One region of the Yersinia aldovae 670-83 genome, then DNA from elsewhere that is predicted to be linked to it. Evidence: predicted binding sites of a transcription regulator. Region 1 holds the regulator's gene; each other region holds the start of a gene.

Region 1 (5,482 bases):
ACATTACCCCGGTAGCCTGCCGCTGGAACTATTGCAGATAAAAAGACTACGGCGAATCAGAGATTTTGATGATGTAATAACTGCTAAAATACATGGCTTCAATGATGCGGTAGATTACTATCGCCGTTGCAGCGCACTGCCGTTATTACCACAAATTCGGACTCCGCTGCTGATCATTCATGCTAAAGATGATCCGTTTATGACCACTGAAGTCATCCCGGATCTCAGTGAGTTACCGGACAATATTGATTACCAACTCACCGAGCACGGCGGCCACGTTGGTTTTGTCGGCGGTTCGCTAAAACATCCACAAATGTGGTTGGAACAACGCATCCCAGCCTGGCTTTCCCCCTATTTGGAGCAACAGTAATGATAGTGCCCTGGCAGCAAGTCGACAGTGAAACTTTGGATAATTTGCTCGAAGCGTTCGTATTACGTGAAGGCACCGATTACGGCGAACATGAACGCTCTCTGGCGCAAAAAGTTGACGATGTGCGCCGTCAGTTAGTCAGCGGCGAGGCGGTATTAGTGTGGTCAGAATTGCATGAAACTATCAATATCATGTCACGGGGTTCGTTCCGTGCCGGAGCTGAAGAGCAGCAGTAATTTGTGTCTTTTCATTACTTGATTCGATAAAAACCACAATGAAACAAGATGACAAGCCCGCCGCTTTGCCCTAAAAATAATCATTCGCGACAAAAAAACGCCAATGGCAACCGCCGCCCTTGAGGATCTTACCCCACGGAGTTACAGCTACTATGTCAACTAAACATCCGGTTATCGCCGTTACAGGCTCCAGTGGCGCAGGGACAACCACCACCAGCCTGGCGTTTCGCAAAATTTTTCAGCAGTTAAACATCAGTGCGGCGCAGATTGAAGGGGACAGTTTCCATCGCTATACCCGCCCGGAGATGGATGCCGCAATCCGTAAGGCGCGGGATCAAGGCCGGCATATCAGCTATTTTGGCCCGGAAGCCAATGACTTTGGTCAGTTGGAGCAGAGTGTGGAGGAGTACGGCAAAAGCGGCACCGGGCGCTCACGTAAATATCTCCATACCTATGATGAAGCCGTGCCTTACAACCAGATCCCCGGCACGTTTACTCCGTGGGAGGCACTGCCGCAGCCCACCGATGTTTTGTTTTACGAAGGGCTGCATGGCGGTGTTGTCACTGAACATCATGATGTCGCAAAGCACGTTGATTTATTGGTTGGCGTAGTACCGATAGTCAATTTGGAGTGGATTCAAAAACTGGTGCGCGATACCGGAGAGCGCGGCCATTCCCGTGAGGCGGTGATGGATTCGGTGGTGCGGTCGATGGATGATTACATCAACTACATTACGCCACAGTTCTCACGCACCCATATTAACTTCCAACGCGTTCCGACGGTTGATACCTCTAACCCCTTTGCTGCCAAAGCTATTCCGTCACTGGATGAAAGTTTTGTTGTTATTCACTTTCGTGGGTTGGATCAAATCGATTTCCCTTACTTGCTGGCGATGCTGCAAGGCTCATTTATCTCCAATATCAATACATTGGTCGTGCCGGGCGGGAAGATGGGGCTGGCGATGGAGCTGATTATGGCGCCGTTGGTGCAGCAACTACTGGAAGGTAAGAAGATAGGCAACTGATTAAAGAATAAACCCATAACCTATTCAGCAAGGTTATGGGTCAGCACTTTTACGCGATGTCACGAATTTCAAAACTGTGGGTAATGGTTGCGGCCTTCCCCAGCATTAAAGAAACCGAGCAATACTTCTCAGCCGAAAGCTCAACCGCACGCTTAACGATATTATCCGTCAGGCCTTTACCGCTGACGATAAAATGCAAGTTGATGTGCGTAAACAACCGTGGTGCTTCTTCCCGACGCTCCGAGGTTAATTTGACCTCACAATCGCGCACATCGTTACGCCCTTTCTGTAAGATAGAAACGACATCAATTGCACTACAGCCACCGGCTGACATCAACAACATTTCCATCGGACTGGGTGCTTTGTCTCCCGCATTCCCATCCATCAAAACCTGATGACCAGATGCGGATTCACCTAAAAATGTCAGCCCCTCAACCCACTTTACTCGTGCCTGCATAACGCATACTCCCGGTTAAATTTTCCGCTTCAGACTACCCTTTCATTTATAAACTGGCAATGTAACCCGATGTTCATCATGCTGAAGCGATACAACACAAGACACTGGCCTCATCCTGTGCTACAAACAGGATCGAAAGTGATGCTTCTAGCATTAAATAGGGTAGCTTCCAATACTCAGTGAAGGGTTTCTATCCGGTACGTATCTTGGCTATACCTTTCGGCAGTTGAGCAAATTAATATGCTATACCCGATAGATTCTAAGTTGTCGGATATAAAGAACGTGTATTTTATAAGCACGCCGTACAGGGAACTCTGAGCCCTGTTAAGTTAGGCAGCGATAACAACAGAGGATAACAGCGAATGGTTCTCGGCAAGCCACAAACAGACCCGACTCTCGAATGGTTCCTGTCTCATTGCCATATCCACAAATATCCATCGAAAAGTACGCTAATTCACCAAGGTGAAAAGGCCGAAACGCTTTACTACATCGTGAAAGGCTCCGTTGCGGTGCTTATCAAAGATGAAGAAGGTAAAGAGATGATTCTCTCCTATCTGAATCAGGGAGATTTCATCGGCGAGCTTGGATTATTTGAAGAAGGCCAAGAACGTAGTGCCTGGGTTAGAGCAAAAACCGCCTGTGAAGTGGCTGAAATTTCTTACAAAAAATTCCGTCAATTGATTCAGGTTAATCCAGATATCTTGATGCGCCTGTCTTCACAAATGGCGAATCGCTTACAGATAACGTCTGAGAAAGTGGGTAACCTCGCTTTCCTTGATGTAACGGGGCGCATTGCACAAACACTGCTTAATCTGGCAAAACAACCTGATGCCATGACCCACCCAGATGGGATGCAGATTAAAATTACCCGCCAGGAAATTGGTCAAATAGTTGGCTGCTCCCGCGAAACTGTGGGGCGGATACTAAAAATGCTCGAAGATCAAAACCTGATCTCCGCGCACGGTAAAACGATCGTCGTTTACGGCACTCGTTAATTCCCATAAAACCGGTGCGGAGACTATCGGCACCGGTTTTTTCTGTCATGTTGTGAATCATAAATTCCTGAGGCCAGCATGAATTGGCAACAGCTTATTTATCATTCTGAAATTATTTATAAACCTGATGTTAATTATGCACTCCGCCAAACATGGGTTCCCTGTCCAACGGCAGCGTTAGGCTTTTCCTCGGCAAGCGGCAAAAAGCTTCTCAATTATGTTGTCTAGCCTTTTATCAAGCCAGCAATCGCTTTTTCCAACCGCACCATTCCTTGCTTAATATCTTCCACGTCAATAACCAACGATGGCGCGAACCGCAGCACATCCGGCCCGGCATTGAGGATCATCAAACCATTGGCCGCAGCGGCGTTTAAAAACTCCCGCGCCCGACCACGGTATTGCGCTGTTAGCTCTGCGCCAATTAACAACCCCATGCCACGGATGTCACTGAAGAGCTGATACTTGCTGTTGATATCATGCAGAGCCTGCACAAACAGACCGTGGCGCTGTTCTATACCATTAAGTACCTCAGGGGTATTAATCACATCCAGCGCTGCCTCAGCAACGGCACAAGCCAGAGGATTGCCGCCGTAGGTTGTGCCGTGAGTGCCGACAGCCATTACTGAGGCAATCTCTGCGGTGGTCAGCATCGCACTGATAGGGAAGCCGCCGCCTAAGGCTTTCGCGGTGGTCAGAATGTCAGGGGTCACACCATAGTGCATATAAGTAAACAGCTTACCGCTACGCCCCATGCCGCTTTGCACTTCGTCAAAGACCAATAGCGCCTTATATTGATCGCACAAATCGCGCACACCTTGCAGGAATTCAGGATTCGCCGAGGTAATGCCGCCTTCGCCCTGAATTGGCTCAAGTACCACCGCGCAGGTATGATCGTCCATAACGGCTTTCACCGCCGCCAAATCATTAAACGGCACATGGACGATATCGGCAGGTTTTGGGCCAAAACCATCGGAATATTTCGGCTGGCCGCCAACCGATACGGTAAACAGGGTGCGGCCATGAAACGCATTGTGGAAAGCAATAATTTTGGTTTTATACGGGCTGTAGCGCTCAATGGCGTAATGGCGAGCTAACTTAAACGCTGCCTCATTTGCTTCACCGCCAGAGTTAGCGAAAAACACCCGATCCGCAAAGGTGGCAGCAATCAATTTTTGCGCCAAACGCAGGGCCGGTTCGTTGGTGAATACGTTGCTGGTATGCCATAACATTTCACCTTGTTGATGCAGTGCGGCAACCAGCGCCGGATGACAATGCCCCAGCGCAGTAACCGCAATTCCGCCAGCAAAATCAATATATTCAGCACCTTGCTGGTCCCACACTCGGCTGCCCTTTCCCTTGACCGGAATGAACTGCGCCGGCGCATAAACAGGCAAAATAACTTGATCGAATGTACTGCGAGTTACTGCTAATTTATCTGTCATTGCGCTATCCACCGTGATAAACCATTAAGCTGCCAATTGCTGGCGCATGAAAATATAATCACAAAATATGCATAAAAAGTCATAATCAAGCAAACAAAAAGATCATTTTATTAGTGAAATCAACCTAACATTTTAATTTTTAAGGAAATTATCTAATAATTGATGGCCTTGCTCGCTAAGAATACTTTCGGGATGGAACTGCACTCCCTCCAACGGCAAGGTGCGATGGCGAACCCCCATGATTTCATCCATCACACCGTCTTGTTCCGTCCATGCCGTCAGCTCAAAGCAGTCGGGCAGTGAGTCAGCGGCAATCACCAGAGAGTGATAGCGGGTAACCGTTAGCGGCAGATTAAGACCACGGAACACCCCCTGCCCACGATGACAAATAGCGCTGGTTTTACCGTGCATCACCTGCCTGGCCCGCACTACGCGCGCGCCAAATGCCTGCCCCAGCGCCTGATGGCCGAGGCAAACACCAAGAATGGGTAATTTATCCGCAAAATGGCGGATGGCCGCTAAAGAAATCCCAGCCTCATTCGGCGTGCAAGGGCCGGGGGAGATAACCAGATGGGATGGCGCTAATCTTTCAATATCAGCCAGTTGCAGTTCATCATTTCGCTTAACCACCACTTCGGCACCCAGTTCACAAAAATACTGGTACAGGTTGTAGGTAAATGAATCGTAATTGTCGATCAATAACAGCATTTCATATCCAAGAATCAAGTTAACGCTTGCGCCCACCAGTAATCGAACCCAGTACGCCGCGCAAAATTTGCCGCCCCAAATCCCGCGCCATGCTTTTGGCCGCAGTCTGGACAATACCATCCCGCTTGCCACCCCGTGGGCCAGTGGAGCCAAACAGTAAATCATTCAGCCCATCCATTAAACCGCCGCCCTGAGTTTCAGGCTGCTGCGGTGCTGTCGCGCCGCCCGGAGCCGCATCGCCCAAGGTGG
Region 2 (5,482 bases), 240 kb from region 1:
TGATTGACCGCCCGATTCGCCCACTGTTCCCAGACAGCTTCCTGAATGAAGTTCAGGTGATTGCGACTGTGGTTTCGGTTAACCCACAAATTAACCCGGATATCGTGGCATTGATTGGCGCATCTGCTGCACTGAGCCTGTCAGGTATTCCATTCAACGGCCCAATCGGTGCTGCTCGTGTTGGTTTTATCAACGACCAGTATGTACTGAACCCAACCACCGACGAGCTGAAAGAAAGCCGTCTGGACTTGGTTGTTGCCGGTACTGCTGCCGCAGTATTGATGGTTGAGTCAGAAGCACAGATTCTGTCTGAAGATCAGATGTTAGGCGCGGTGGTCTTCGGTCACGAACAACAGCAAATTGTGATTGAAAATATCAACGCTCTGGTTGCTCAAGCGGGCAAACCGAAGTGGGATTGGCATGCTGAACCTGTTAACGAAGCGCTTCATGCGCGCGTGGCTGAGCTGGCAGAAGCTCGTCTGGGTGATGCGTATCGTATTACTGAGAAGCAAGAACGTTACACTCAGGTTGATGCGATTAAAGCTGACGTAACCGCAGTGCTACTGGCACAAGATGAAACGTTAAATGCTGGTGAGATCCATGACATTCTGGGCGATGTTGAGAAAAACGTCGTGCGTAGCCGTGTATTGCGTGGCGAGCCGCGTATCGATGGCCGCGAAAAAGACATGATCCGTGGTCTGGACGTGCGCACTGGCGTCTTGCCACGTACCCACGGTTCTGCGCTGTTCACCCGTGGCGAAACTCAGGCGCTGGTTACCGCCACACTGGGTACGGCTCGTGATGCGCAAAATATTGATGAACTGATGGGTGAGCGTACTGACTCATTCCTGCTACACTATAATTTCCCTCCATATTGTGTTGGTGAAACCGGCATGGTTGGTTCACCTAAGCGTCGTGAGATCGGTCATGGCCGTCTGGCGAAACGCGGTGTGTTGGCAGTAATGCCAAGCCCGAGCGAGTTCCCTTATACCATTCGTGTGGTTTCTGAAATCACCGAGTCTAACGGTTCTTCCTCAATGGCCTCTGTTTGTGGTGCTTCTTTGGCCCTGATGGATGCGGGTGTACCAATTAAAGCCGCTGTTGCTGGTATCGCAATGGGTCTGGTTAAAAAAGATGACAACTTTGTTGTTCTGTCCGATATTCTGGGTGACGAAGATCACTTAGGCGACATGGACTTTAAAGTAGCTGGTAGCCGTGATGGTATCACCGCACTGCAAATGGACATTAAAATTGAAGGTATCACCCGCGAAATCATGCAGGTGGCTCTGAACCAGGCTAAGGGTGCGCGTTTGCACATTCTGGGTGTTATGGAACAGGCTATCAGTACACCGCGTGGCGATATCTCTGAGTTTGCTCCCCGTATCTACACCATGAAAATCAATCCTGAGAAAATCAAGGATGTGATCGGTAAAGGTGGTTCTGTGATTCGTGCGCTGACTGATGAAACTGGCACTACCATTGAAATTGAAGATGATGGCACCATTAAGATTGCAGCAACCGACGGCGACAAAGCGAAACACGCTATCCGCCGCATCGAAGAAATTACTGCTGAAATCGAAGTGAACCGTATCTATGATGGTAAAGTGACCCGTATCGTTGATTTCGGTGCATTCGTTGCTATCGGTGGCGGTAAAGAAGGTTTGGTACATATTTCTCAAATCGCTGACAAGCGCGTAGAGAAAGTGACAGACTATCTGCAAATGGGCCAGGAAGTGAAAGTTAAAGTAATGGAAGTTGATCGCCAGGGCCGTATCCGCCTGAGCATCAAAGAAGCCACTACTCCTGACGCAGAAGCTCCGGCACCAGAAGCAGCAGAGTAATAAGTATTCCATTGCCCCTTACGCATTAGTGAGGGGCCGTGTTATCTCGAGGGCAGGATGCCCTTGTGTTAAACAAATGGATGAAAGGATGTTTGTCCAATGTTTGTCTTCGGGAGTAGGAAATGAAGCCTTTCTTGCGCTGGTGTTACGTTGTGACAGCACTCATGCTGGCAGGATGCAGCAACCATGATTGGCGTAAAGACGAGGTGTTGGCAATCCCGTTGCAACCTACGTTGCAGCAGGAAGTGATTCTGGCCCGCATGGAACAAATCCTTGCAAGCCGGGCACTTACGGATGATGAGCGCGCACAGCTTTTATATGAGCGCGGAGTGCTGTATGATAGCCTCGGGCTACGGGCACTAGCGCGAAATGATTTTTCGCAAGCGTTAGCTATTCGTCCTGATATGCCAGAAGTTTTTAACTATCTGGGCATTTATTTAACGCAGGCAGGCAATTTTGATGCTGCCTATGAAGCGTTTGATTCTGTACTAGAGCTTGATCCAACTTACAATTACGCGCGTTTAAACCGGGGTATCGCTCTCTATTATGGCGGTCGACTCCCGTTGGCGCAGGATGATCTGCAGGCGTTTTATCAAGACGATCCAAATGATCCCTTCCGTTCGTTGTGGCTGTATCTGGTGGAAAGAGAAATCGATCCCAAGACAGCGGCAGTAGCGTTACAACAGCGCTATGAAAAATCGGACAGAGGGCAATGGGGATGGAATATTGTCGAATTCTACCTGGGCACGATCAGCGAAAAAACGCTGATGGAAAGGCTCAAGGTAGATGCAACGGATAACACTTCGCTCGCTGAGCATCTCAGTGAAACTGACTTCTATTTAGGTAAACATTACCTAAGTCTGGGGGACAAGGACACCGCTTCGGCGCTGTTCAAACTGACGGTAGCTAACAACGTTCATAATTTTGTTGAGCACCGCTATGCATTGTTGGAATTGGCGCTTTTGGGCCAAGAACAAGACGACCTATCGGAATCGGACCAGCAATAGCTGACGAACAACTATTAGCCTGATATACCTTGGTTTTTTCCAAAGTTAATCACCCTAACAGGTGATGGCCTTTTTGTTCGTTTTATAATCTAATTTGAGCCGGTTCACACTTTTCAATGAAAATGACTGAAAATTTTCTCGACGAGTTATGTAGACTGGCTGCCATTATTAATGAGGCACGTGTACATGACTACTGAGCTTGAAACCTCTTTTGCTGATCTGGGGCTATCCGCTCCTATTCTTTCCGCTCTGACTGATCTTGGTTATGAAAAACCATCTCCTATCCAGTTGGAATGCATCCCACACCTGTTGAATGGCCGTGATGTTCTCGGTATGGCACAGACAGGCAGTGGTAAAACAGCCGCGTTTGGTCTGCCGCTGTTGCACAATATTGACCCAACATTAAAAGCGCCACAGGTGCTGGTGTTGGCACCGACCCGTGAGTTGGCTATTCAGGTTGCACAGGCACTGACCGACTTCTCAAAACACATGAGCGGCGTTAACGTGGTGGCCCTGTACGGTGGCCAACGTTATGACGTTCAATTACGCGCTTTGCGCCAGGGGCCACAAGTTGTTGTTGGTACCCCAGGTCGTCTGTTAGACCACCTGAAACGCGGTACTCTGAATCTGTCCAACCTGAGCGGTTTGGTGTTGGATGAAGCAGATGAAATGCTGCGCATGGGCTTTATCGAAGATGTCGAAAATATTCTGGCACAGATCCCGGCTGAACATCAGACCGCGCTGTTCTCTGCTACCATGCCGGAAGCGATTCGTCGTATCACCCGTCGCTTTATGAAAGAGCCACAGGAAGTCCGCATTCAGTCTAGCGTGACGACCCGCCCTGACATCAGCCAGAGTTTCTGGCGCGTGGGTGGCGGCTATAACAAGAAAGAAGCATTGGTTCGTTTCCTGGAATCTGAAGATTTCGATGCGGCTATTATCTTCGTGCGTACTAAAAATGCCACGCTGGAAGTTGCAGAGGCCCTGGAACGTAGCGGCTACAACAGTGCTGCATTGAACGGCGATATGAATCAAGCACTGCGTGAGCAGACACTGGATCGTCTGAAAGATGGCCGTCTGGACATTCTGATTGCAACTGATGTTGCTGCGCGTGGGTTGGACGTTGAACGTATCAGCCTGGTAGTGAACTATGATATCCCTATGGATTCAGAGTCTTATGTTCACCGTATTGGCCGTACCGGTCGTGCGGGTCGCGCTGGCCGTGCGTTACTGTTCGTCGAGAACCGTGAACGTCGCCTGTTGCAGAACGTTGAACGCACCATGAAGCTGACGATTCCAGAAGTTCAGTTGCCAAACGCAGAATTGCTGGGCGAACGCCGTTTAGCTAAATTTGCGGCAAAAGTGGGCCAACAGTTAGAAAGCAGTGATTTGGATATGTACCGTGCATTGCTGGCTAAGCTGCAACCAGAAGACGGGTTTGATATTGAAACTCTGGCTGCTGCGCTGCTGAAAATGGCACAGGGCGAACGTCCTCTGATCTTGCCACCTGAAGCACCGCGCCGCCCACAGCGTGAATTCAATTCTCGTGATGACCGTGGTAGCGATCGTGGTCGTGACCGTGACCGTGGTGACAGCCGTCGTGAGCCTCGCGCTGATAGCCGTGATGGTGGCGAGCGCCCAGCACGCCGCGAACGTCGTGATGTTGGTGAGATGGAACTGTACCGCATTGAAGTGGGCCGTGATGATGGTGTTGAAGTTCGTCATATCGTTGGCGCTATCGCTAACGAAGGTGATATCAGCAGCCGTTATATTGGTAACATCAAGCTGTTTGCTTCGCATTCAACTATTGAGCTGCCAAAAGGTATGCCGGGCGAAATGTTATCTCACTTCACCCGTACCCGTATCCTGAACAAGCCGCTGAACATGCAGTTGTTGGGTGATGCACAGCCACATGAACGCCGTGAGCGTCCAGCTGGCGGTGCCGGTGGTGAGCGCCGTGGTGGCCCTCGTACCGCAGGTGGTGAACGTCGTGATGGCGCAGGTGCTCCTCCTCGTCGTTCATTCGGCGGCGACCGTGCTCCTGCCGGTGGTGGCGAACGTCGTGGCAACCGTGATGGTCAGCGCGCTGCTGCACCACGTCGTGATGATGCCGCTGCGCCAGCGCCAGCTGCTGCTGCACCAACTCGCCGTCGTTTCGGTGATGCATAACGCTTAGTCATCTTTGATGATTAAACGTAAAAACCAGCCTTCGGGCTGGTTTTTTTATGTCTGCGATTTCATTGGTGAGCAGTTTACAGGTGCTCAACCGGTTTCAAGTCTTGTTGCAAGCTAGCAACTATCTCAAATGAGTATAAGCGCGCCTGATGATCAAAGATCTGGCCATTTATCATCAATTCATCGGCTTGTGTTTCGCGTAATAATGCCTGAAGCCCGTGCCGTACTTTGCTCTTATCTCCAATAATAGACAGGCGCAGAGCTTGATCAACACCCAATTGCTCGGCGGGTGAGCAGATATTATTCATATCTTCTACCGGGGGCGGTAACTGACCCGGTGTGCCACGGCGCAGATTGACAAACTGCTGCTGCATTGAGGTAAACAGGAAGCGGGCATCACTATCATTGTCTGTGGCGACGACATTCACGCACACAATTGCATACGGTTTTGCACATTGA
Region 3 (5,482 bases), 400 kb from region 1:
TGCCGCAGTGACGCTGGCGGGGATATTCAGCATCACGGCGGGATCGTCAACAGCGATATCAGGAATGAGATTGGTGTCGATAATGACTTCTTTCACTTGTCGCAGACTGTCAATAATCACCGCATTACTGGTCAGTTCTGCGGCGGTGCCGGCCGTGGTGTTGATGGCAGCCAAGGGAACGCCACTATGCTTAACTTTACCGACGCCGGAATACGCAGTGGATGGCCCCGGATTGGCGCTCAGAATCTTAATGGCTTTGGCGGTATCAATGGGGCTGCCGCCACCGAAGGCTATCAGATAGTCACACTGCTGCTGCTTGAAGGCCGCCAGCCCAGCCTCTACCAGTGCCTCGGTCGGGTTAGGAAAAACCTCGCTGAATAGGGCATAAGGTAATTGATGCTGTTTCATCGCAGCGAACAGACTGTCAAGCAGGCCGAGTTCAACCAGTTGTCCGTCAGTGACAATCAGTGCTTTTCCCCACTGTTTGCCGCTGAGTAATTTCACCATATCCTCGATTGCACCGGTGCCATGCAAGCTGATTTTCGGTAGTGCCAACATAAAACTCATGCTGTGCTCCTCACATAACGCAGACAAGATAATGACCTAACCCAGCCTTGCACGGGGTAGGTCACAGAGGTTATACGTCTAGCGCGGCGGCCATTGGCGTAACGTCAAAGCGTGCTGCCAGCGCAATCAATTGTTCACGGGAAATCGTCTGCTGCTTGCCCCCCATCGACAGGACTTTTACCATAATTTCGGCTGATTTCTCGGCGGTATCAATCAAACCAAAGGCATCATCCAGCGTCGGGCCACTGCCGAAAATACCGTGGAATGGCCACAGCACCAGGCTGTGTTCACGCATCTGCTCAGCGGTTTTACTGCCGATGCCATCAGTACCCGGCACCATCCACGGCACAATGCCAATCCCGTCAGGGAACACCACCAGACACTCGGTGCTGCCCTCCCATAGCAATCGGGTGAAGCTGGCGTTATCCAGTTTTTGCACATAACTGAGCGCAATCAGATTGGTCGCGTGGCAGTGCATAATGACCCGGTCGGAGCCACCACTGACCTGTATACGCACGATATGAGACTGGAAGTGCGCGGCCAGCTCAGAGGTCGGCAGCCCCCCTTGAGTTAAGCCCCAGTGAATGTGATAAGCCATGCCATCACCACTGACTTGCAGGAGTACCAGATTTTCCGCCGGGTTCAACTCCACATTACGAAAGAACTTGCCGGAACCGGTCACCAGGAACCAGCAGTTTGCCAGTTCGGGTGCCGGCTGGGTAAGTTCTACGGTTCGGGGTTGCGAATAAAAGTCGCTCCGATAAGCTTCAACCTCTTCCGCCAACAGCCGCAGGCTAATATTGCCCCCGTTACGTTCATCCCACCCTTTGCGCCACATATCGCTGGTGGCTTTAATCATTCCCTGAATAAACCAGGAAGATAGAATCGCTTGCATAATGATGAATCCTTAACGTTGGCTGAGAGTGTGTTGTTCGTAATCACGTACCGCATCGAGCCAGCGGGCATCTACCGGTACATCGTTGCGCTGGCAATACCCTTCCCAAATGGCTTGCCAAGGCAGGGATTTTTGTTCTTCCAGCAGTGCCAGCCGCGCGGTGTAGTCACCACGCAGCTCCAATTGGCGTAGCATCTCGGTGGGTTCCAACAAGGCACGCAGCAAGGCTCTTTTCATATTGCGGGTACCAATAACCCAGGCAGCAATACGGTTGATGGAGGCATCAAAGAAGTCGAGCCCGATATGAACTCTGTCGAACAGGTTGTGACGGATAATTTCACTGGCAATAGCCTGAGTTTCATCATCCAACAGCACCACATGGTCACTGTCCCAGCGCACCGGGCGGCTGACATGCAGCAGCAGGCGCGGAATATACAACATGGCGCTGGAGATTTTATCGGAAATCACTTCAGTCGGGTGGAAGTGACCGGCATCCAGGCACAGCGCGGTCTGGCGGCTGGCGGCATAACCCATATAAAACTCGTTGGAGCCTACGGTGTAGCTTTCGGCACCGATACCAAACAATTTGCTCTCAACGGCATCAATGTGATGCGCCGGATTTAATTTTTCACTGATGATTTCATCCAGCGCTGACAGCAACCGCTGGCGCGGAGCAAGGCGATCGATAGGGTTGTCCTTCATGCCATCGGGAACCCAGATATTCATGACCGACGGTGTGCCCAATTGTTCGCCAAAATAAGCGGAAATACGGCGGCTGGCCTGGCAATGCTCAATCCAGAATTGGCGGATTTCCGGATCAGCATGAGATAGGGTAAAGCCATCGGCGCTCAGTGGATGAGAGAAACAGGATGGATTGAAATCCAGCCCCAAATGGTGCTTTTTGGCCCATTCAACCCAGTGGCTAAAGTGGCGAGGCTCGATTTTATTGCGCGCAACCGGGGTATCCGATTCTAAATAAATAGCATGTAAATTAAGCCGTTTGGGGCCGGGGATCAGTGTTAACGCTAATTCAAGGTCAGCGCGTAATTCCGTGGCATTACGTGCTTTCCCAGGATAGTTACCGGTCGCTTGAATTCCGCCGGTCAGCACGCCATCCGGGTTTTCAAAACCAGTGACATCATCACCTTGCCAGCAGTGCATGGAGACTGGCAGCGTATCAAGGCGGGCAAGTGCGGCATCAACATCCACGCCAACGGCGGCAAAGCGCTGTTTAGCCAGGCTCCAGGCCTGTTCAATAGAGTTCGTCATATGCAAAGTTCCTTAGGTTGTTGACTCAGTGACTGGAATAGCGGCCAATGGGCGGCAAAGTCAGCGTTGTCATGAGGAGATAAAGAGTGTTGCGGGAAGTTATGCGCCACGATACGGCGGTAGTGAGCGACATCACGCACGTCACCCAAGGCGATTAATTGGCTGCCAATATTGCCGAGCGTCGAGGCTTCAACCGGCCCGGTGATGACATTCAGGCCGCAGGCATCGGCACACAGTTGATTGAGAAATTGGTTTTGGCAGCCCCCGCCGACGATATGCAGGTGGCTGATTGGGTATCCGCGCAACTCAGCCAGCTCTTGGGCGACTTGGCGGTACAACATGGCGAGACTGTCAAAGATGCAACGGGCCAGTTGGGCCGCCGTGGTGGGGATCGGCATCCCGTATTCGCGGCAGGCGTTTTGAATCTCGCGGCACATATTGGCTGGATTGATAAAACGGCTGTCATTGGGGTTGATCAGTGAGCGGCAAGCGGGTTGGCATGCGGCCTGTTCGATAAGGTGCGGTAAGTCTTTAATCTGCAACTCATCCGTGGCGCGTTGCAGTAACCACAAGCCCATAATATTTTTCAGTACCCGATAACGGCCCTCGGCACCCCCTTCATTGGTGATATTGCTGGCCTGCGCTTGCAGGTGGGTTATCGGTGTCAGGCTTTCAAAACCCATCAGTGACCAGGTGCCGGAGCTGAGGTATGCGGCATCAGCATCAACCAGTGGCGCGGCAAGCACCGCGCTGGCGGTGTCATGGCTGGCTACCGCAATAACCGGCACCTGCTGGCCGCTGGCGCTTTGCCAGTAACCGATGGTATTACCGGGTTTACTGGGTTTGGCAAACCAATGGGCGGGGACACCGGCATAGGCCAGTAAGTCGCTATCCCAATCACCGGTTTCGAGGTTGAGTAACTGGGTGGTACTGGCATTGGTATATTCCCAGTTAAGCTGGCCGGTAAGACGATAGTGTAAGTAGTCAGGGATCAGCAATAGATGGGCGACATCAGCCAATAAATGGGGCTGCTGCTCGCTGAGTGCCCGCAATTGGTACAACGTATTGAAGGGTAAAAATTGAATACCGGTGCGACGGTAAATCGTACTGCTGCCCAGGCACTGCTGCGCCTGTTCCATCACGCCTTGAGTACGACTGTCACGATAAGATACCGGCTGCCCGACGCGCTTGCCTTGTTTATCAAGCAGCACATAATCAACCCCCCAGCTATCAATCCCAATGCTGTCGAGCTGAATTCCTTCGCTATCGAGCTGATTCAGTCCCTGACGAATTGATTGTTCAATGGTATCGATATCCCAGACATCGGTGCCATCAATGGATTTAATCTGATTAACAAAGCGGCAAACTTCGCGTAGTTCAAGCTGTTGTGGGCTGGAGCGATAACTGGCCAGCATCACGCGCCCGCTGGAGGCACCGAGGTCGATGGCAACAATGTGCCGTGTGTTGATTACAGACGGTGTTACTGCTGTTGGTGTGGGCATGATTAGCGGCCTGTCGTTTCTCAATGCTCAGCAGTGTAGAAATTTGCGTTACTTGGCACCTTCTCATCACTGCCAGTCGCTATGGCTTGCTGGCAAAATGACGAAAGTTAAAGTGAAATAGCTCACAGTTTTGTGTTTATGCCGCCCATCCCCCACCTGTGACCCTGCGCATACTTTTCAACATTGCTGCACATATCTAAAAAAAATCACCGCCAAAGTCGCTTTTAACGTCAAAAATTGAAGGTTTCATTAACACTGCTGCTTTTACTATCGAGGAGTAAAGCAGGGCAATTTCGCCGTGTCTTTTGAAAGAGGGCAAAAGATGACGGTGTTGCGCAGTATTGATTTCTTCTCTTCCAGTTCGGCATCCGTGGCGATTGAAGTTCGCGCCCCGCAATCGACATTTCCTGAGCATCATCATGATTTTTATGAAATTATTATTGTTGAGCAAGGGGCGGGTGTACATGTGTTTAATGGTACCCCCTACACGTTAAGCAGTGGTTGTGTCTGTTTTGTCCGTGACCATGATCGCCATCTGTTTGAATCAACCGATGCGTTGTTCCTCACAAACGTCCTATTCCGTGCGCCTGATGCTTTTCGCTTCTTGTCCGGTGTGGAACATTTTTTGCCGCGTGAGAATGACGGTATTTATCCCTCCCATTGGCGTGTTAACGGCCAGGTTTTACAACAGGTAAAACAGTTGATTAGCTGCCTTGAGTGTTCGCCTCACAGTGAGCGAGCTGAAGATATCGCCTTAAATGAAAGTGTATTTATGCAGTTATTGGTACAACTGTGGCAGGGGTGTTTGGCGCAGACGGGGGATGATCAAGAAGGGCGTTTATGCCAATTGTTGGACTGGTTACAGAATAACTACAGTGAAGCAATTGAGTGGTCAGCACTGGCTGATCGCTTTGCATTGCCATTGCGCACGCTACATCGGCAGTTAAAAAACCAGACCGGCATGACACCACAACGTTACCTGACGCGTTTGCGCTTGCTACAAGCCCGCCGTCAATTGTGCTATAGCGACAGCAGTGTTACCGATATTGCCTATCAATGCGGCTTTGGCGATAGCAACCATTTCTCCACCTTGTTTAAGCGGGAGTTTTCTCAGTCTCCCCGTGATTTACGTAGCCAGCTTTAGCACGACAGGTCAGTACGTGAATAGCGTCACTTTAAGAATCAGTAGTTTAATGATAGTGTTCTGTTTATTAATTGACCAGTAAACATAGGGATATAGCCATGCGGG
Region 4 (5,482 bases), 2.0 Mb from region 1:
TCCAGTTCACCTTGCGCGTTCTTGAACTGTTCTGCTGGAATTGCTGACTCAGATTTCAGACCGGCGTCAACCAGTACGATATCTTTATCGATAGAAACAACAACACCACGGACGATAGAGCCCGGACGTGTTTCAATTGTTTTCAGGGATTCGTCAAAGAGTTGAGCAAAAGATTCTGTCATGTTTATAATCTTCAGGATTCTTAAGTTTAACGTCCATCTAGCATCCCGCCGGATGGGGTTGTTTCACATGCCTCGCCACACATCCTTGCAGCAAGGTTAAAGTGCTCATCAAAAATAATTTTATTTAAAAAATAAATCGTTGAGAGCTCAGAACTGACCGCATTGTCGTTATTTTTTCAACGGCAACGCTAAAATTCGTTGGGCATAAGCCAGCGCCTGTTCGATCACCTGCTCGATGGACATACTGGTTGAATCCAGTACCAACGCATCCGCCGCAGGGACTAAAGGTGCAATAGACCGATTACGATCGCGTGAGTCACGCTCCTGTATCTCGGCCAAAAGACGTTCAAAGTTAACATTAAACCCCTTTTCCTGCAACTGTAGCATACGTCGATGTGCGCGTTCTTGCGAACTTGCATCAAGAAATATTTTTACCGGCGCATCAGGAAAGACCACCGTGCCCATATCCCGGCCGTCGGCAATCAGGCCCGGCGCTTCACGAAACGCGCGCTGACGGCGTAGTAATGCTTCACGAACCCGCGGAAAGGCCGCCGCTTGAGACGCCGTATTTCCGACAGTTTCGGTGCGGATCTCATTACTGACGTCCTCACCTTCCAAAATCACTTTTAACTGCCCATTCTGTGAAACAAAACGAACATCGAGATGTGCGGCAAGTGGAGCCAATGCCTCTTCGGAGCTGATATCAACCTGATGATGCAGTGCCGCCAGAGCCAAAACCCGGTAAATCGCACCCGAATCCAGCAAGCGCCAGTCCAGCGATTCAGCCAGTGCTTTGCAAAGCGTCCCTTTACCTGCACCACTTGGTCCATCAACGGTTATCACCGGGGCTATCGCCGTCATTTCTCTCTCCTTTCGGTAGGCAAAACCTCTTGTCTACCCAGCAGGGCAAACACAGGTGCAGTATTATACGCTGCATCGATACGAACTGTTACCCTGCGCTGGTTCAGTTGCTGAAAATAAAACCATAAGCCGTGGCTGGAGTGTAGAAGAGATGGGAAAGATAGACAGGAAATATATTTATTCTGTATGAATTCGTGAAAGGCGATAATTAAAACTGTCGCTAAAAGTATAAGCCGGGTACCTACTGGCACCCGGTTGAAGCCGATATCAGGCGTTGTGACTCAAGCGCGCCAACTGTTCGAAATAATCCGGAAAAGTCTTAGCCGTACATTTAGGGTCAAGAATAGTCACCGGGGTATCTGAAAGTGCCACCAGCGAGAAGCACATCGCCATCCGGTGGTCATTATAAGTACCAATTTCGGCGGCAATTAATTGAGCAGGCGGCACCACGCGGATGTAATCATTACCTTCTTCCACTTCCGCACCGACTTTTCTTAGCTCCGTTGCCATCGCGGATAAACGGTCGGTTTCCTTCACTCGCCAGTTATAGATATTACGAATAACAGTCGGGCCATTGGCAAACAGTGCGGTGGTGGCAATGGTCATTGCGGCATCAGGGATGTGGTTCATATCCATATCGATACCCTGTAATTCACCACGGCTGCACTCGATATAATCATCACCCCAACTGATTTTAGCGCCCATTTTCTCCAGCACATCAGCAAATTTGGTATCGCCCTGCACGCTTTTTTTACCGATACCGGTCACGCGCACGGTGCCACCTTTGATAGCAGCGGCGGCGAGGAAATAAGAGGCAGAAGAGGCATCACCTTCAACCAGATAGGTGCCCGGTGAGCGATAAGTCTGCCCGCCTTTAATATGGAAAACCTGATAGTTTTCATGTACAACATCCACGCCGAAAGTTTTCATCAGATGCAACGTAATGTCGATATAAGGTTTAGACACCAACTCCCCTTGGATCTGAATTTCAGTATCTTGTTCAGCTAAGGGAGCGGTCATCAATAGTGCCGTGAGGAATTGACTGGACACACTGCCGTCTACGGTGAGTTTACCGCCACGGAAACCACCCCGTAAGCGCAACGGCGGGTAGTTTTCTTGCTCCAGATAATCAATCTGTGCTCCGCCCTGGCGCAATGCATCAACCAAATGACCAATTGGCCGCTCTTTCATGCGTGGCTCGCCGGTTAACACAATGTCATTGTTTCCCAGACACAGCGCCGCAGCCAACGGGCGCATGGCCGTTCCCGCATTACCCAAGAACAGCTCTAATGGCTGCTCTGCAATCAACTTGCCGCCTAACCCATCGACGTCACAGCGGGTACGATCAGCAGACAGGCGATATTTCACCCCCAATGCCTGTAGAGCATTGAGCATATGGCGGATGTCATCACTGTCTAACAAGTTATTCAGCTGGGTCGTCCCTTCAGCCAGTGCTGCCAGAAGAAGTGCACGGTTAGAAACACTTTTAGAGCCGGGTAAATTAACGGTGCCATTAATCAGTGCGATGGGGTGTAAAGTCAGGGATTCCAGCATGGGAAAAGTACTCTCCAGTCTTTTATGAACAACAGCCCCGCACAGGACGGGGCTGTTGTTATTCCAAATAAATAGATTTAAATCATGGTGATAAATAAAACTGAGCAGACAAACCGCTGGTCAGAGCAATCAACCATGTCGGCGTTCGAAGTCAGCCATAAATTCGGTTAATGCTTTTACGCCTTCAATTGGCATGGCGTTATAGATAGAGGCACGCATACCCCCGGCAACACGGTGGCCTTTTAAGGCTTGTAGCCCCTGGGCTTCGGCTTCACTCAAGAACAGTTTATCCAATGAAGGATCACGCATTTGGAACGGCACATTCATCCAAGAGCGGTTAGTGCCAGCCACCTGATTGCGATAGAAACCGGTCTTGTCGATAGCGCCATACAGTAATTCAGCTTTCGCCTGATTACGCTTCTCCATTTCGCCTAAACCACCCTGTTCTTTCAGCCACTTAAATACCAAACCGGACAGATACCAGGCGAAAGTCGGCGGCGTGTTGAACATCGAGTCGTTTTCTGCCAGAACCTTATAATCAAGGATGGATGGCAGCTCAGTGCGCGCTTTACCCAGCAAATCTTCGCGCACGATAACCACTGTCAGACCGGCCGGGCCGATATTCTTCTGGGCACCTGCATAAATGACACCATAGCGGTTAACATCAATCGGGCGAGAGAGAATAGATGAGGAGTAATCAGCCACCACAGTTTTGTCACCCAAGCTCGGCTCTTCGTTGATAGCCAGCCCGTCAATGGTTTCATTTGGGCAGTAATGCACATAAGCGGCATTATCACTCAGTTTCCATTGCTTCATCGGCGCAATGCCTTTGAGACCGTTATCATTGGTCGTCACATCAATAACATGCGGCGTGCAGTATTTCTGAGCTTCTTTGACCGCACTGTGCGCCCAATAGCCGCCATCAATATAATCCGCACAGTTGCTGTCACCGAGTAGATTCAATGGCACTGCGGCAAACTGCGCGCGCGCGCCACCGTGGCAAAATAACACTTTATAATTGGCTGGGATCTTCATTAGTTCGCGTAGATCTTTTTCAGCTTCTTCAGCAACCTGCATAAATTCTTTACTGCGATGGCTGATTTCCATCACCGATGTACCCAGACCACGCCAGTTACGTAATTCCTGTTCCGCACGACGTAATACTTCAACCGGTAACATTGCCGGACCTGCGCTAAAATTATAAACCTGTGTCATTTCCCCTCACCACGCTCAACTGAGATTGCCATCGTTATCCTTACTCGGTTTTATCATTCGAACCCGCCTGCTGCAATGGTTATTCGCCCACAACGGGGAAACTCGCCACCAGCGCGGTAGCAGCCTGTGCGTCATCCTGGCATTAATTTGAAATTAATCACTAAAAGTATCGAAATCATCACCCTGCGACACGATAGATAACTCATTTTGCCCGTTAGGGGTGCAATGCCTCAACCCCGTGGTGGTGACTACAGCGCGGGCAGGTTTTCGTGGCGCAGCAGTCTAACTGCCACAACCAGGTTACACTGGCAATCCGAGTTTAACTTGTTATTTACCAAAGAAAAACACACTGTTATAGCCCCGTTTACTTCCCGATAAGGCGGGTTTATTTCAGATTACCGGTAATAACTAGATACGGAGACCGAAGCCTCCGTCAAAGATTGGCTCTATCAATACGCGTGGAACAATTTTTGAATTTCTTGTGGTTTTTGCGTTTGGGTTAATGCCAATTGCAGCAGTACCCGGGCTTTTTGTGGATTCAGTGAGCCTGATGCAACAAAGCCATATTTGGTATCATCAACTTCAGCATCTTCGGTGGTAGAACCGGTCGGTACGCGGGATGAACGCACGACTGCAACGCCATTGTGTGCCGCCGTTGCCAGTGTATCGAATACGGTTTTATAAAGATTACCGTTACCCACGCCAGCGCTGACAATCCCTTTATAGCCATCCTCAATCAATGCCTTAGCCGGTAAGTCAGAGGCGTTGGCATAGTTATAAATGATACCGACTTTGGGTAACTCATTCAGCTTGCTGATATCAAAGGCGGGCTGTCTTGGTGCCGGTTGGTGTAAATAATTCACTTTGCCATCATAGATATAACCCAACGGCCCAGTGTTAGGTGACTGGAATGTTTGCACTGAGGTGGTGTTAGTCTTCATCACATCACGGCCGGTTAACACGGTGTCATTCATCGCCACCAGTACACCACGTTTGGCAGAATCAGCGTCACTGGCAACCACCACTGCATTATAGAGATTCAGCGGACCATCGGCACCTAACGCCGTTGCCGGGCGCATCGCCCCAACTATTACTACAGGTTTATCGCAGTTAACAGTTAAATCGAGGAAATAAGCGGTTTCTTCCAACGTATCAGTCCCATGCGTGATCACGAATCCGTCTGTTTTGGCACAATCAGCATTAATTTTTTTCGCCAATTTCAGCCAGACCTCATCATTCATATCCTGAGAACCAATGTTTACTACTTGTTCGCCCCGAATGTTGGCGATACTTTTCATTTCTGGTACCGCATTTACCAGAGCATCCACCCCCAGCTTACCCGCCGTGTAATTGGACTTGGTGGCTGAATCGCCGCCACCCGCAATCGTTCCCCCGGTCGCCAATAAAGTGATATTGGGTAACGCAAAGGCCGAACCGCTGATCCCTGCTAAGATTCCGGCTAAAACAGTTAGCTTTATAGATTTCATATTATTACTCCATTATTTATAAGCTAGTGAATTATCCGGAATATCCATACTAAAACTGTGACATTTGCTATGCTTTCGGAATACATGGAGCTATTAACCAAAACCCCGTATGATTGCGCGTTTTTAGTACCGCCAAAAAGTGAAGAAAATGACGCAAACCTTTATTCCCGGCAAAGACGCCGC

The links. The regulator CRP, encoded in region 1, controls carbon source genes, mostly activating them, when cyclic AMP is high. The targets are predictions, from matches to a motif close to ATGTGANNNNNNTCACAT.
Positions count from the first base shown of each region.
Region 2: yrbN (protein YrbN) is a predicted target of CRP. The motif match lies at 2,941-2,958, and genes of this name have one in related genera.
Region 3: rhaB (rhamnulokinase) is a predicted target of CRP. The motif match lies at 4,344-4,361, and genes of this name have one in related genera.
Region 4: serC (3-phosphoserine/phosphohydroxythreonine transaminase) is a predicted target of CRP. The motif match lies at 3,958-3,975, and genes of this name have one in related genera.

Region 1 covers NZ_CP009781.1:2,978,034-2,983,515, reverse strand. Annotated here, with positions in the region: gene AT01_RS13420 (hydrolase) at 1-370, shown strand, start outside; gene AT01_RS13415 (YheU family protein) at 370-606, shown strand; gene AT01_RS13410 (phosphoribulokinase) at 759-1,631, shown strand; gene AT01_RS13405 (OsmC family protein) at 1,681-2,088, opposite strand; gene crp (cAMP-activated global transcriptional regulator CRP) at 2,451-3,083, shown strand; partial or broken gene AT01_RS22600 (hypothetical protein) at 3,162-3,266, shown strand; gene argD (bifunctional acetylornithine/succinyldiaminopimelate transaminase) at 3,308-4,525, opposite strand; gene AT01_RS13390 (aminodeoxychorismate synthase component II) at 4,658-5,233, opposite strand; gene AT01_RS13385 (helicase HerA-like domain-containing protein) at 5,253-5,482, opposite strand, start outside.
Region 2 covers NZ_CP009781.1:3,221,650-3,227,131, forward strand. Annotated here, with positions in the region: gene pnp (polyribonucleotide nucleotidyltransferase) at 1-1,841, shown strand, start outside; gene nlpI (lipoprotein NlpI) at 1,964-2,848, shown strand; gene yrbN (protein YrbN) at 2,971-3,045, shown strand; gene AT01_RS14655 (DEAD/DEAH family ATP-dependent RNA helicase) at 3,035-5,017, shown strand; gene AT01_RS14660 (luciferase-like monooxygenase) at 5,101-5,482, opposite strand, start outside.
Region 3 covers NZ_CP009781.1:3,377,184-3,382,665, forward strand. Annotated here, with positions in the region: gene fucO (lactaldehyde reductase) at 1-567, opposite strand, end outside; gene rhaD (rhamnulose-1-phosphate aldolase) at 638-1,462, opposite strand; gene AT01_RS15285 (L-rhamnose isomerase) at 1,475-2,731, opposite strand; gene rhaB (rhamnulokinase) at 2,728-4,146, opposite strand; gene rhaS (HTH-type transcriptional activator RhaS) at 4,556-5,377, shown strand; gene rhaR (HTH-type transcriptional activator RhaR) at 5,476-5,482, shown strand, end outside.
Region 4 covers NZ_CP009781.1:1,023,956-1,029,437, forward strand. Annotated here, with positions in the region: gene rpsA (30S ribosomal protein S1) at 1-182, opposite strand, end outside; gene cmk ((d)CMP kinase) at 351-1,043, opposite strand; gene aroA (3-phosphoshikimate 1-carboxyvinyltransferase) at 1,311-2,597, opposite strand; gene serC (3-phosphoserine/phosphohydroxythreonine transaminase) at 2,727-3,812, opposite strand; gene ansB (L-asparaginase 2) at 4,262-5,299, opposite strand; gene ycaO (30S ribosomal protein S12 methylthiotransferase accessory factor YcaO) at 5,448-5,482, shown strand, end outside.